DNA from 4 places in the Candidatus Kuenenia stuttgartensis genome. Region 1 is predicted to be linked to each of the others. Evidence: riboswitches for the same ligand, from Rfam matches in the RefSeq annotation. Region 1 holds a riboswitch; each other region holds the start of a gene.

Region 1 (3,157 bases):
GAAGTAAACCGCCGTTAGGAAGTTTGGAAGTGGTTTTAACCTCTTCCAAACTATTTAATGAGGCTTTACTCCGCCTTACGGACGGAACTTCTTTCTAACGGGGTAAACGATGTATTTTTCTTAACGTGAACAAAAAATCAAGTGAAATACTTACGCAGGATAAAAAAAAGGCGGGGTAGCTGGGTAAGATTTTTCAAATCATTTGCTGGGTATTAGACTCAAATATTCTGAGACTAATTGGGCATTTTTGGAGCATTTATTCTAAGACGTAGCAGCTGGGAACTGATGAGTCAGAAAAATACCGGCAAAGGTATAGGAAGATACTCCAAAACGCAGAAGCCGAAAGCCCTCCTCCTGATGAAACGAACCGTAAGGGAAAAAGGGGGAGGGTAAAAAGGACAAAGGCACGGAATCTTCTGGAACGATTGAGGACGTATGAGGGTGATGTGTTGAGGTTTATGGACAATAAAAATGTTCCCTTTACGAACAATTTGGCAGAAAACGATATCAGGATGACGAAGGTTCAGCAGAAGATATCTGGCTGTTTTCGTTCTTTGGAGGGAGCGAAAATTTTCTGCCGCATTCGGAGTTATCTCTCGACCTGTCGAAAACAAGGTGTAAATTTGAGCCGGGCATTACAGATGCTATTCCGTGGCGAATTGCCTGATTTTGCTAGCTCGTAGCGACAGTGGGTGAAAATACGCTGAATAGATACCCGTAATAGTATAATACCGGGAAAAAATGTTTTTGCTCTATCTTAATGGAAATAATAATTGACATTTATTTTCTTTGTGGTACAGTACCGCCGAATATTTCATCGATTGAAAAAGGCAAACCAACCGCAAGTTTGGGACGCAAAGCCATGGGTCTTAAGCGTGAGTTCTTTATACGTAAAGATTGCCAGGTTGCCGAATTGAGATGTTCGCACTTTGCGAGAAGGATAAGAATTTTCGGGCCATTCATTACGCTTTCACCATATTGCAGAGATCACAAGTAGATTGTAGCGCATAATACTGAAAATGCTTAAGACTTATAGAAAATTATCGGGAAATCTTAACAAAGTGCTTCTGGTAAACGTGCATTATAATAAAGACCCAAGCCTTTTGCATTACTATGGTTTTGGGTCTTTTTTTTTGAATAAAGAAGGTAAAAAAACAGATTGAGATATACGAACGGTGGCATTTTTTTAACACAAAGATAAGGGATGAGTATATTTTTTACGTTTAGGCGCCAATTCGATGTATTTTGTGATGGTGTTGTCTTAAACAATTTTTTTTAATGGGAGAGTAAAAATGTTAAAACTTAGAAAGTGGGGGAATGCGGGTTTTACCCTGATTGAGCTGCTGGTGGTAATTGCCATTATCGGCATCCTTGCCGGTATACTGCTGCCGGTGCTTGGTAAGGCACGTGAATCGGCACGAAAGACGCAATGCGCATCAAATTTGAAACAGATTGGACTGGCGCTGAATATGTTTGCCAATGATAATGGTGAAGCTTTTCCCAATAAGGGTACAGGTATGACTTCCTTGGGACAATTGTTTAATACATATATTACTGACAGGAAAATATTTCGTTGCCCAAGTGATAGCGGTGTGACAGAGGAAAATAATTTAAAGTTAGCCGAGATGTCTGAAGGACCGCTAGTTGAGAACACTAACTTTACTATAGATAAATGTAGTTATGGTTACGATGGTAATCATACGGCAGCAGATGACCCAGGCGTAGTGTTGGCAGCAGATGCGCGAGGATCAAGTACCGCTGGCACTAATTCAGATAATCATAACCAAACCGGTCAAAATGTGCTTTACCTGGATGGACACGTGGAATGGAAAGGCACTGCCACATGCGGATATTATGAGGGTACAGCGTCAACGTATGATAATATTTACGCAGGAACAGGGGGCGGTACGGATACCGCAATATTACAATAATAATTTTTTTTCTTTCTCTTACTAAAAAGGGTGATATTCATAATGGATATTGCCCTTTTTTATTACTTGTTCAAGGGTGTCAATTACAATCCACCTTCATTTTCATGAGATACTTGCCATGTTCAAATTAAAAACCCGGGGGATTTCTGGTTTTACATTAATCGAATTGCTGGTAGTAATTGCAATTATTGGCATTCTGGTATCTATCCTCTTGCCGGTTTTGGGAAAGGCGCGGGAATCCGCACGTAGAACGCAGTGTGCATCAAACCTGAAGCATATTGGCCTGGCGCTTCGAATGTATGCTAATGATCATGATGGGGCGTTTCCTGCCGGAGGAAGCACGGGCATGGAATCGCTCGGCACATTATACAATAAATATATAATTGAGCGAAAAATCTTTCGTTGCCCAGGCGATAGCGACGTTAGCGAAGCGAATAATCTGAATCTGACGGCGGTATCGGACCTTTTGTCCCCAAATACTTCATTTACCACTGCCGGTTGCAGTTACGGCTATGACTACACCCACACACTGGAAGATGACCCGGGTGTAATCATAGCCGCAGATGCTCAGGGAACAAGCACTACCTGACGTTCAGACAATCATAATGAGACGGGACAGAATGTGTTATATTTAGATGGACATGTGGAATGGAAAGGCACTACCACCTGCGGATATTACAATGGTTCAACGTATGATGATATTTATTCCGGTACGGGGAATGGTACTGATACCTACATAGCACCGTAATGATTTTCCGGATTTTTCAGACGAAAAAAGAAAAGGATGCAATATTCTTTTTGAATAGTGCCCCCTTTTTTTGTTATAAAGAGAGAACGCTTACCATATTAAATTATAGGGGCGAAGCATTTGCCATAAATTGTCGCAAATGTATGCATACCCAAACTGACAAATGCTTCGTCCCTACTTTAAATTCGATTATCAAGAAAGGAGAAATGATGATACTTAATCCTGAAAAACACCTAAAAGACGCTAAACAAAGATTTTATAATTATATAGAGGAGGACGTTATCCTTTGGCTTAAAGAAAGAGGAATAAAGGCCAAGCCAGATGAGGTTGAATTTGTTTATGGCACAAAGGAACATTTTACTTCCACGGGATATACCGAAGGCTATTTTGCTGAATATTCAACAAAAGGGTGGAATAAGGTACAAGAGAATGAATTATCCGAAGAAGGATTAAAGGAATTAAAAAAAACAGGGGGATT
Region 2 (3,157 bases), 1.0 Mb from region 1:
CGACGCGCCGCCTGTCCAGTGGACGGAATCCATGTAGAGCGAATTCCCTGGTCAGAAGGTAAGGAGCAGATGACCACCACATACAAGGTATTCCTGTCTCGATGGGCTAAACGCCTGAGTTGGAAAGAGACAGCCGAGATATTCAAGTCCAGTTGGGACAGTGTGTATAGGGCAGTGCAGTTTGTAGTTGCCTACGGCCTTGCCCACAGGGACTTGGAGAATATAACGGAAATAGGAATAGACGAGATACAAGTCTGGAGTGGCCACAAGTATTTAACCCTTGTATATCAGCTTGATTCGCATGCCAAAAGGCTTTTATGGAGTGGCCCTGAGCGGAAGGCAAAGACCCTGCGGAAGTTTTTCATGGAGTTAGGTATAGAACGTTGTCTGAGAATCAAATTCGTTTGCAGCGATATGTGGTCGCCGTACCTGAAGGTGATAGCGAAGAAGGCTTCCCAGGCGCTTAATATTCTTGACCGTTTCCACATCATGAAGAAATTCAATGAAGCCATAGACCAGATACGGAGGGAAGAGGTCAAAAAGCTCAAGGATGAAGGCACAGACAATGTTTTGGAAAAGAGCCGTTGGTTACTGTTGAAAAGGCCTGAGAACTTGACAGAAAAGCAAACGGTACGGTTAAGCCAGATAGTTAAGATCAACCTGAGTTCAATAAAGGCATATTTAATGCGTGAAGATTTTCAGCGTTTTTGGGAGTATAAGTATCCGGCGTATGCAGACAGGTTTCTCGAGAACTGGATTACGAGAACCCTAAAAACCAACCTGGAACCTATGAAAAAAGTGGCAAAGATGTTGCGCAATCACAAGCAGCTCATTCTCAACTGGTTCAAGGCTGATGGCAGACTTTCTTCCGGTACGGTTGAGGGGTTTAACCTTAAGGCGAAACTGACTATGAGAAAGGCTTATGGTTATAAATCTCTGGAATGCCTGCAAACAGCCTTGTATCATACTCTTGGTAATTTGCCGGAACCAATACTTACCCACAGATTCTGCGGATGAGGCAAAAATATAATGTAACAAAAAACAAAAACAATTTGAAAAAAGGCAAACCAATTGTGAGGCTGGGACGCAAAGCCATGGGTCTTCAGGAAAGAAGAATGCCAGGTCGCCAAATTCAGTCGGTAAAAGAGTTTATTTAATGTTCACAACATATCTTGCATAGCTTTTGTATGCTTTATCGCGGGTATTGCGGCGGTAACAATGAATCCGGCAATACCCGATCTATGAACTTTAAATAATAAGGTATTTACCTTCTCATTGTGTAACTAAGACCCGGACGTAAGATGCCAATATCTGCCCCGGGTCTTTTTCTTTTGATGAAAGGAGGTTTTTCCGCAAAATGATTTTAATATGCTGCTGAATACTATCAAATCATACCGGTACGGCAGCAAGTATGCTGCATACTTTTCGGTAAATTTTTTTACTACTCTATTATCATGTCTACCACAATGAACAAGAAAATATTAGCACGAAAATTGTTTGCGGAAGGGAAAAAATATGACCGCCTTTTCCCCAATTCGGAACAAGCAATAGATGCTTACAAACAAAGCCTTAAGAGTGATAGTGCCTTCACTGACGCCTATGTAAAACTGGGATTTATCTACCTTGCCAGAAACGATTACGGCGAGGCGCTCCATTATCTGCAAAAAGCAGCCTCATTAGAACCTGATAACGCAGAAACACTTAACAATCTTGGCTATGTTTATGAAAAAATGTTTCGGTTTGCCAGCGCAAAACAAATGTACAAAAAAGCCTTAACAATAAATCCTGAAAATATTGAGGCGCTGGTTAATATTGCTAAAATTCTGGAATTGGAAGGTAACTACAACGGAGCAATAGAACAATATAAAAAGACTATCGCACGCTACCCTGATGCCATTTTTCCGCATTTCTGCCTGGCAGTTCTCTATGATACACATGACATGTTTGACGATGCGATAAGAGAATATGAGCTTGTTTTGGGAAAAGACCCTCATTATGTAAAGGCAATGTTTAATCTGGGAAGTCTTTACGCCCAATTAGGGAATAGCAATGAGGCTATCATGCTTCTGAAACGGGCTTCTGAATTGAATCCGCAGGAAGTAATAATCCTCAACAAACTGGGGGAAATGTATTTATTCATTTCAAATTATTCTGCCGCAGAACAAGCCTTAAAACAATCCATTGCATCAAACCCGTTTCAGGAGGATGTACAGGTGAGTATTATACACGCTCAATATTTACAGTATTGTTCAAATCCCGAAACAGCAAAAAAAGAGGAAATTATCCTCAGAATCCATTTTGTCCTTTCATTGTATTCCTATAATAAAATGTGCCGGGAAATTTTAAACGCTTTGAATTAGCAATACCATTTTGGCGAGTTCAGAGGGGATTTTTATAAATGAATTGGATTGATATAATACTATCTGTAGTCCTTTGTATTTCAGTGATTTTTGGCTTTGTTGACGGACCAATATGCCAAATTCTTAGAATCTGTAGTTTGTTTCTCTCTTTTTGTGTGGCGCTTTTTTACCATGCAGTCATAAGCAACATCTTCTGCAATGTGTTTTCGGTTTCATTGCACAATGTATTGAGTTATTTCATCCTGTTCGGCCTTGCAGCGCTTATAACCACAATTATTTCAGATTTTCCCAAAAACATGGTCGACAATTTGAAAATGGGCGGTTGGTATAATGTATTGTGCGCGGTATTAGGATTTGTTAAAGGGACTATCCTCTGTGGTGCGATCATCTTCGGCATCCTCAATTTATGCTCCATGCCGGCATGCGAAATGGTTTGCACCTCGAAAATAGCAACGGTAATGGGAAATGGAATGCAAAATGTAGCAGCAATTACCTCAAACAATTTTTTTGACCCGTTAAAGAAAAACAGAGGATCAGACAATGCAAAAATGGCAAAGGGTACGGAATTTTAAATTAGGCTGGGTTTGGTAGCAACTTTATTCGGTTATTGCTCTTAATGTCAGAACTCTTAAAGTGTTTTTTTTGTCAGAAAGTACCCAAGTTGATTAATTACCGTGGGAGAGGTGTGAATTCAAGACGCTTTATGTCTGGTGGCACAGGCTTCATATTATTCGATGGCCTTTACTTTGATGTGACGCAGGGCGTAGGAACTAGAAGAACGAATTTTGGGAACAAGC
Region 3 (3,157 bases), 1.1 Mb from region 1:
TGAAAGTCTTTCTGCACTGCAAAAAATGGTGAAAGATAAAAACAGAGATATTTGAAATACGAGTGAAATACAAGGTTTCCACGGTTGAAGAATTTGAGGAACTATACAAAAAAATGGGGGTTTTTATTGGTCTGAGGTTTTACCTCGCTGGAGTTTGCTTGGTTTTAACAGGGAAAATGTTATCATCATAAATTTTTATCTCAAATTTTTTAAGCATACCCAGGATAGAGTCAATATCCCTTTCTGATAACTCATTTTTCCATTTACTTAATTGTTCTATTTTGTTTTGTCTTAATGGCGAGATGCTACCAGTCATAGCACTTGGTACATTAACCTTATACCATAGATTTCGAGGTAATTCCAGATTGAGCCTATTAAAAATATAGGGTACTTCTTCATGAGGGTTCGCAATTAAATTTTCATAGAAAACGGTTATCCATAGTCTATTATTTCCATGATGATTTAATGGTATTATATTATCCAAACACCATTTGGCTGCTACATATTCTAGTGTTGTATTAATATTATTTAATATATGTTCATATTTTGTATATTTTTCAGGGAACTTCGTTTTTGGTATGGTAAATTTTGAACATGTGTACCAGTTCATTTTCATCTGTGAAGCAATTGCAGCACATGGATGCCTAAGAATATAAATAGGTGGCCTGATATCGAATTGCCTAACGAACCAAGGTAATAATGAATTTGCTCTTACATATTTAATAATTAAGAAATCTGCATTTTTTAATTGCGCTACCCTGGCATGTGAAATCATGAACGGTGTTAAATATTGTCCTCTAAAAAGGCTTTCGAATAACTCCTTTGCTTCAGGCCAATTATAATCTTCTGGAATGTACTGTCCCCACTCAAAACCTATTTCTTTAAACTTTGGGGAGCCATCAAGATGCAGTGGTTCAAACAACGGATACGTTTTTTCAATGTCACAAAACAACTCTTGTAGCCACGTAGTACCACTTCTCGGAGATCCTGTAATTATTATATTTTTCTTTGGGTCAAAATTATTGATAGATTCAAAATATTTTATTTTCTGGTAAGTCTGATAATGTTGAAATTTTTTACGATATTTTCGGGCGATATCTAATAGTAATCTCATCATAATACCTTATGCTTTGTAAAACGGATGTTGTTAGTGTAACCAACTGAGAAAATAAAATTACAAGCAATATTAAACATAACCAGGAGGGGCAGTGCAAGGGAATTTTAACTTCTTATGAGCTTTTAGAATGTGCAACCTTTGCACCTTGTTTAATCCGCTTTTGTCAGCGCTCATCTACGTGCTATTGCATTGCAGAATTTAGGTTGTAGTATATTTAGTTTTGAGAATATTTTTCTTAAAAATAGTTTTATAATTTTATTAAATATTTTCAAGAATTGTCGATATTTATAACAGTTAACGAGGTAAAACTTCAGACCAATAAAAGTGTTTGTAACCGCAGATTTCACAGATTACAGGGACAAAAGATAAAAATAATTTGTGGAATTTAATATTACAAAATCTGCGCGAACTGCGAAAGCTGCAGTTGTTGTAGTTACATTTAAAAAAACTGGACTCATTTGTAGAGATAAATCGTAAATAAAGATTTTTAAGTGAGAAGGGAGGAATCGCCAAATCTAAATATTGAGTTTTATGTTTGCTAACTCCTGATAAGAGATAGCAGACGTGAAAAAGGCAAACCAATCGTGAGGTTGGGACGCAAAGCCATGGGGCTTCGGAAATACCGAAGCTCGCCAGGTCACCATGTTTGTTAGTTAATCTTTTATTAGGAGCAATAGCAATGAAGCTAAGAATCAGCAGCGTAAGTATTTTCTTTTTAATATTTGCCCATATTTTTATTTTCAACGAAAAGAATTTTGCGGAAGAAAAAGCATATCAAAATATTTATGGCATACACTGGAATGATAAACCATCTGAGGACGTTAGCTATGCAAGGCAGATGGGGTATGATTCCATTGCGATAAATCCATCCTCAGAAGTTACAGACTATCACAATAATCCCAATTGCACAGGCCTTAAGTATTATCTGATCAACCCACAATGGTATCCACAGATTTTATCAGGATATAGCAGGGCGATAGACATTACGCAGCCTCTTTCAGAGGAAGCTAAGGAATTTTACAATCAGCGTATGGTATGGAAAAGCCATGATCCGTTTCCTTACAATCTGGCGACAGGTTATCACCCTGCCGGGTCTTCAGAGCAATTTTACGTAATGTGGGATTTTCAGCAACAGGCGGTTATTGATGAGGTAGTTGAAAATATTATAAGCCTGGCAAAGAGTTATGAAAACCCAGGGTTGCCGTTCACCTTTGGCGGATATATAATTGATGAGCCAAAGCTTGCAGGTGAATTTTACAGATTAGACGAAACGGGGAATAACATATCTGTAGATTTGTCTTATTGGACAGGAGCGGATCTGGGTTTGGTGCATGGCGCCATTACCCATGAGTATGCAACGTATTCAGAGGGAATGGCTGCATTTTACAAGAAATTAAGGACAAGGATTTCTCAGGAATTCACGAATTCTAAATGGATCGTTCAACCAACGTTGCTCTATAGTGAGTCGGACAATGATGAATGGATATATCAGGTAAAAGTCCGGGCAGACAAGGATGAGCTAACGCCGGATATGCTAAGCCAAAAAAGCCCGCAAAATACAAATTATGTAGATGATGCCAACAATTTTAATGCCGGGGTAGATATTACAAAAGACAAGGTTGGCAACTCCCAAACAAACGAAGCAGATGAATACAGGAATCGTCTTTTTGCAGCCAAGGCTGGCATTAACGGCGGCTGGTATAATTGGTTTGGGTGGTTTGGCGACACAGGAGATATGTCGGGTTTTAAGAGTATTACCGAGGTTTCTCCCCGACTCAAACTCATAAGGTGCATACCCAACTGGGATAATCTTAATAATGTGCCGCTCAGTGAACGTACATGGGATGGCAGTGTTTATCATAGTACAAAGAGTTATGCGGGGAGTGATGTCATGTATTCACGTCATCCAAAGACAGGAAAGCTTTTTGCTGTGTTTTTGACGTTGTCAGGGGCTATAACGCTTAATGTGGGTGAGACGGTAACCGCGGTGCAGCGGACTGACGGTTATTTTGTTGAGTCAGGGGATGGGAGCGCCGATGT
Region 4 (3,157 bases), 460 kb from region 1:
ACTGCCTTTCCTGCAGAATTCTTAAAAGTTTTGCCTGCAGCAAAACCCCCATCTCGCCTATTTCATCAAGGAAAACGGTTCCCTTATCGGCAATTTCAAACAAACCCGGTTTACCGGCTGTCGCCGCGCCGGTAAATGCCCCTTTTTCATAACCAAATAATTCTGCTTCCAGAAGGCTTTCCGTCAGGGCAGCGCAATTTATATCCACAAAACGCCCTGATTTTCTTGCGCTTAACCGGTGCACCGCCCTTGCAACAAGCTCTTTCCCGGTACCGCTCTCTCCTTGTATTAACACCGTTGTAGAAGAACTTTTTGCCACCTGTTTAATAAGAGAATATATCTCTTTCATCTGCGGGCTATTGCCAATAATAATTCCGTCCGATTCTTCATCAAACGTCCATTGCTTTTCCTTTATTTCAAGCACCTCCTGGCGCAGCCCCTGCCTCCTTAATGCCTTTTCAACCACCGACCTTAACCTGTCAAGCTTAAACGGTTTCTCTAAATAATCGTATGCCCCTAGTCTCATTACTTCAACTGCCGAGTCTACGCTTCCATATCCCGTCATTACCACCATTAACGCGTTAGGGTCTTTCTCTTTTATTTTTTCAATAAGTTCCACTCCATTTATATTGGGCAATCTCAAATCCAGCAGTATCAAATCCGGCATAAATGTATCCATTTTCTCCAGCGCTTCTTCGCAACTACCGGCGGCAATTGCTTCATAACCCTGCGCATCTAAAAACTCCCTGACAGAAAGCCTGATTGTTTCTTCGTCATCGACAATAAGAATTATACCTTTCGGCTTCATTTATTTATCCTTCCATTAAAAACAAACCGTTCAATGTCCCACGCATTATAAAACTTAATTTTTTTCCCGTAAAAAAAATACTTTGAGTTCAGTATATCAAAACGTTTAATTTTTAAACACTACTAATCTTCCATTATCAACATCTGTTTAAAAATACGATTTCTCACACAATGTAGTATTTTTTTAAGAGGATACTTACACGTTTTTATAAAACTTATGCAAAATAATCAATTTCCGTGTATTCCGCGTGTTCCGTGGTTTAACTGGTTTTTATAAAACTTATGTACAAATTAAATCCCCTCTAAGCTGAATAGTTACCAGAAACATTTAAATGATTATGTAGCGTTGTCGCAAATTTTATACCACTGTTTATAGCCATACTTTAATCAGCCTGATCTAAAAATTTGTAACAGTTTAGATTTTTGGAAAAACAAAAATGCTCGTTCCCAAGCTCCGCAGACTGGGTCAAATGGGCAATTTTATCCTATTTTACGACAGGCATTCTCCACTTTAATGGGAAAACAGCACTAAATAGGGTCGAAAACAGGCATAATGCGAAGAGTTGTCCCCACTTTTGAGACAATAAAGTTCATTTGACCCAGTCTGTCCGGCTTGGGAACGTAATTGCGTTGGAAGCTCTAGCTTCCATTTAGCCGGCAAGCGAAGCTTCGTGTATTATTCGATTCAAAAGAGGTTCCCAAATATCTTGGGTAACATACTGAAAAGCCTCCAAGCTGACATAATGGGTTCATTCCCTTTTCCATTCGAAGCTGGAGCTTCTCAAACAATCCCGTTCCCAAGCCGGAGCTTGGGAACGAGCGGTTTTTTTCATAGGACTAAAGTATTACAAAAATTTTGATACCGGTAAAAATAACTATTGAATAACCCGTGGTAATAATGTATATTTCCCGCTTTTAATACAAGATTCATGAAAATATCGATAAAGGCAAACCCTGAGCAATCAGGGGACGCAAAGTAAAAGGTCTTTACTTACAGTACAAAGATAGCCTTACTACCGATAAGTGCTGAATTATTCAGCCTTCGACAGTAAGATTTTTTTTGATTTTAGACATTACTGTGCTTTATTCTTACATGACTATTATGGTTATACGGCTATGGTTATACGGCTATGGTTATACGGCTATGGTTATACGGCTATGGTTATACGGCTATGGTTATACGGCTGCGCGAAGCGCAGCCGTATACAGCACAGAGCTATCGCTTTCCGCCTTTGATTTATTTGAATGCACACAGATTCTTAGGTTCGGACAAATCACAGTAGCGAAAGCCAATACAAACTTTACGCTTCGTCTCGGCAAGTTCACACTCCGCACATATCTCTATCGTAACCACCTTCAGATTACACGCCTCAATAGTAACCAGCATGTCTGTTGTAAAGGCAAAACCCAACGTCTTTCTTATCATTCAGAACAAAGTGAGTTAAGTAGGATGGGCATTGCCCAACGAAAAACAAGCAATGCGAAAGAGTGTGTAATGTTTTTTCCCGTTCCAGCGCTCTCGCGTGGGAATGCAGGATCAGATGCCCTGTATCTCGAGTAATAATCCGGACTCAGAGCGTCCAAAACAATTTGTTGCCACGCAGAGCGCGGTAACAGGCAGAAAAGATAAACGTATCATGTTTTACACGTTAATAGAACAAATCCCATGTGCAGTAATTGTGACAGACATAAAGGGAACTATTGAATATGTAAATTCGCAATTTACTGAACTCACCGGCTATACCCGGGAAGAGGTTACAGGGGCAAATCCCCGCATACTGAAATCCGGCAGGACTGCTCCCGAAGAGTATAAACATTTGTGGGAAACAATTACCTCCGGCAAAAAATGGAAAGGGGTGTTTTGTAATAAGAAAAAAGACGGCAGTTTCTACTGGGAGAAGGCGTCTATTTCTCCCCTCATGAATGAGGAAGGAATGATAACACATTTTTTTGCGATAAAGGAAGATATAACAATACAAAAGCAAAATGAACAGCGGCATGAAATCCTGTATATACTGTCGAACATATTGATGGAGTCTGTTTCTGTTGATGAGGCTATTCCAAAAATACTCCAAACAATAGGCGAGGGAGAAATTGGCAGGCAGATCGGAGTTGACAGGGTATGCCTTGTGCTGTCCGGTACGAATAACGGCATGGCTGACAATGTTTATGAATGGTGCAACGAAGGCATACCCTCTCAAAGACGTCGATTTATGGACGTTTCCTTCTTCGCATTCACATGGTGGATGAAACACCTGCGTGCGGGCGATGTTATTCATATCCCACAGGTGTGCCGTATGCCAAAAGAAGCAGCGGCAGAACAAGAGTTTTTGATTAAACGGGAAGTCAA

What was found. A riboswitch is a leader RNA that binds a small molecule or an ion and turns the genes downstream of it on or off. The one in region 1 is predicted to bind cyclic di-GMP.
Region 2: it holds a riboswitch for cyclic di-GMP, as region 1 does, so the genes downstream of both, KSMBR1_RS12635 (tetratricopeptide repeat protein) here and KSMBR1_RS07790 (type II secretion system protein) in region 1, are expected to answer to the same signal.
Region 3: it holds a riboswitch for cyclic di-GMP, as region 1 does, so the genes downstream of both, KSMBR1_RS02675 (Ig-like domain-containing protein) here and KSMBR1_RS07790 (type II secretion system protein) in region 1, are expected to answer to the same signal.
Region 4: it holds a riboswitch for cyclic di-GMP, as region 1 does, so the genes downstream of both, KSMBR1_RS22360 (hypothetical protein) here and KSMBR1_RS07790 (type II secretion system protein) in region 1, are expected to answer to the same signal.

The regions. Positions count from the first base shown of each region.
Region 1 is NZ_LT934425.1:1,686,857-1,690,013, forward strand. It holds gene KSMBR1_RS07780 (hypothetical protein) at 1-18, shown strand, start outside; partial or broken gene KSMBR1_RS07785 (IS66 family transposase) at 276-683, shown strand; cyclic di-GMP riboswitch class I at 820-913, shown strand; gene KSMBR1_RS07790 (type II secretion system protein) at 1,293-1,931, shown strand; gene KSMBR1_RS07795 (type II secretion system protein) at 2,050-2,520, shown strand; gene KSMBR1_RS20895 (hypothetical protein) at 2,554-2,679, shown strand; gene KSMBR1_RS07800 (hypothetical protein) at 2,886-3,157, shown strand, end outside.
Region 2 is NZ_LT934425.1:2,701,149-2,704,305, reverse strand. It holds gene KSMBR1_RS12640 (ISL3 family transposase) at 1-1,017, shown strand, start outside; cyclic di-GMP riboswitch class I at 1,052-1,131, shown strand; gene KSMBR1_RS12635 (tetratricopeptide repeat protein) at 1,467-2,360, shown strand; gene KSMBR1_RS12630 (CvpA family protein) at 2,399-2,932, shown strand.
Region 3 is NZ_LT934425.1:590,403-593,559, reverse strand. It holds gene KSMBR1_RS02680 (sulfotransferase) at 140-1,117, opposite strand; cyclic di-GMP riboswitch class I at 1,680-1,762, shown strand; gene KSMBR1_RS02675 (Ig-like domain-containing protein) at 1,797-3,157, shown strand, end outside.
Region 4 is NZ_LT934425.1:1,230,665-1,233,821, reverse strand. It holds gene KSMBR1_RS05620 (sigma-54-dependent transcriptional regulator) at 1-808, opposite strand, end outside; cyclic di-GMP riboswitch class I at 1,744-1,828, shown strand; gene KSMBR1_RS22360 (hypothetical protein) at 1,910-2,368, shown strand; gene KSMBR1_RS05615 (diguanylate cyclase domain-containing protein) at 2,349-3,157, shown strand, end outside.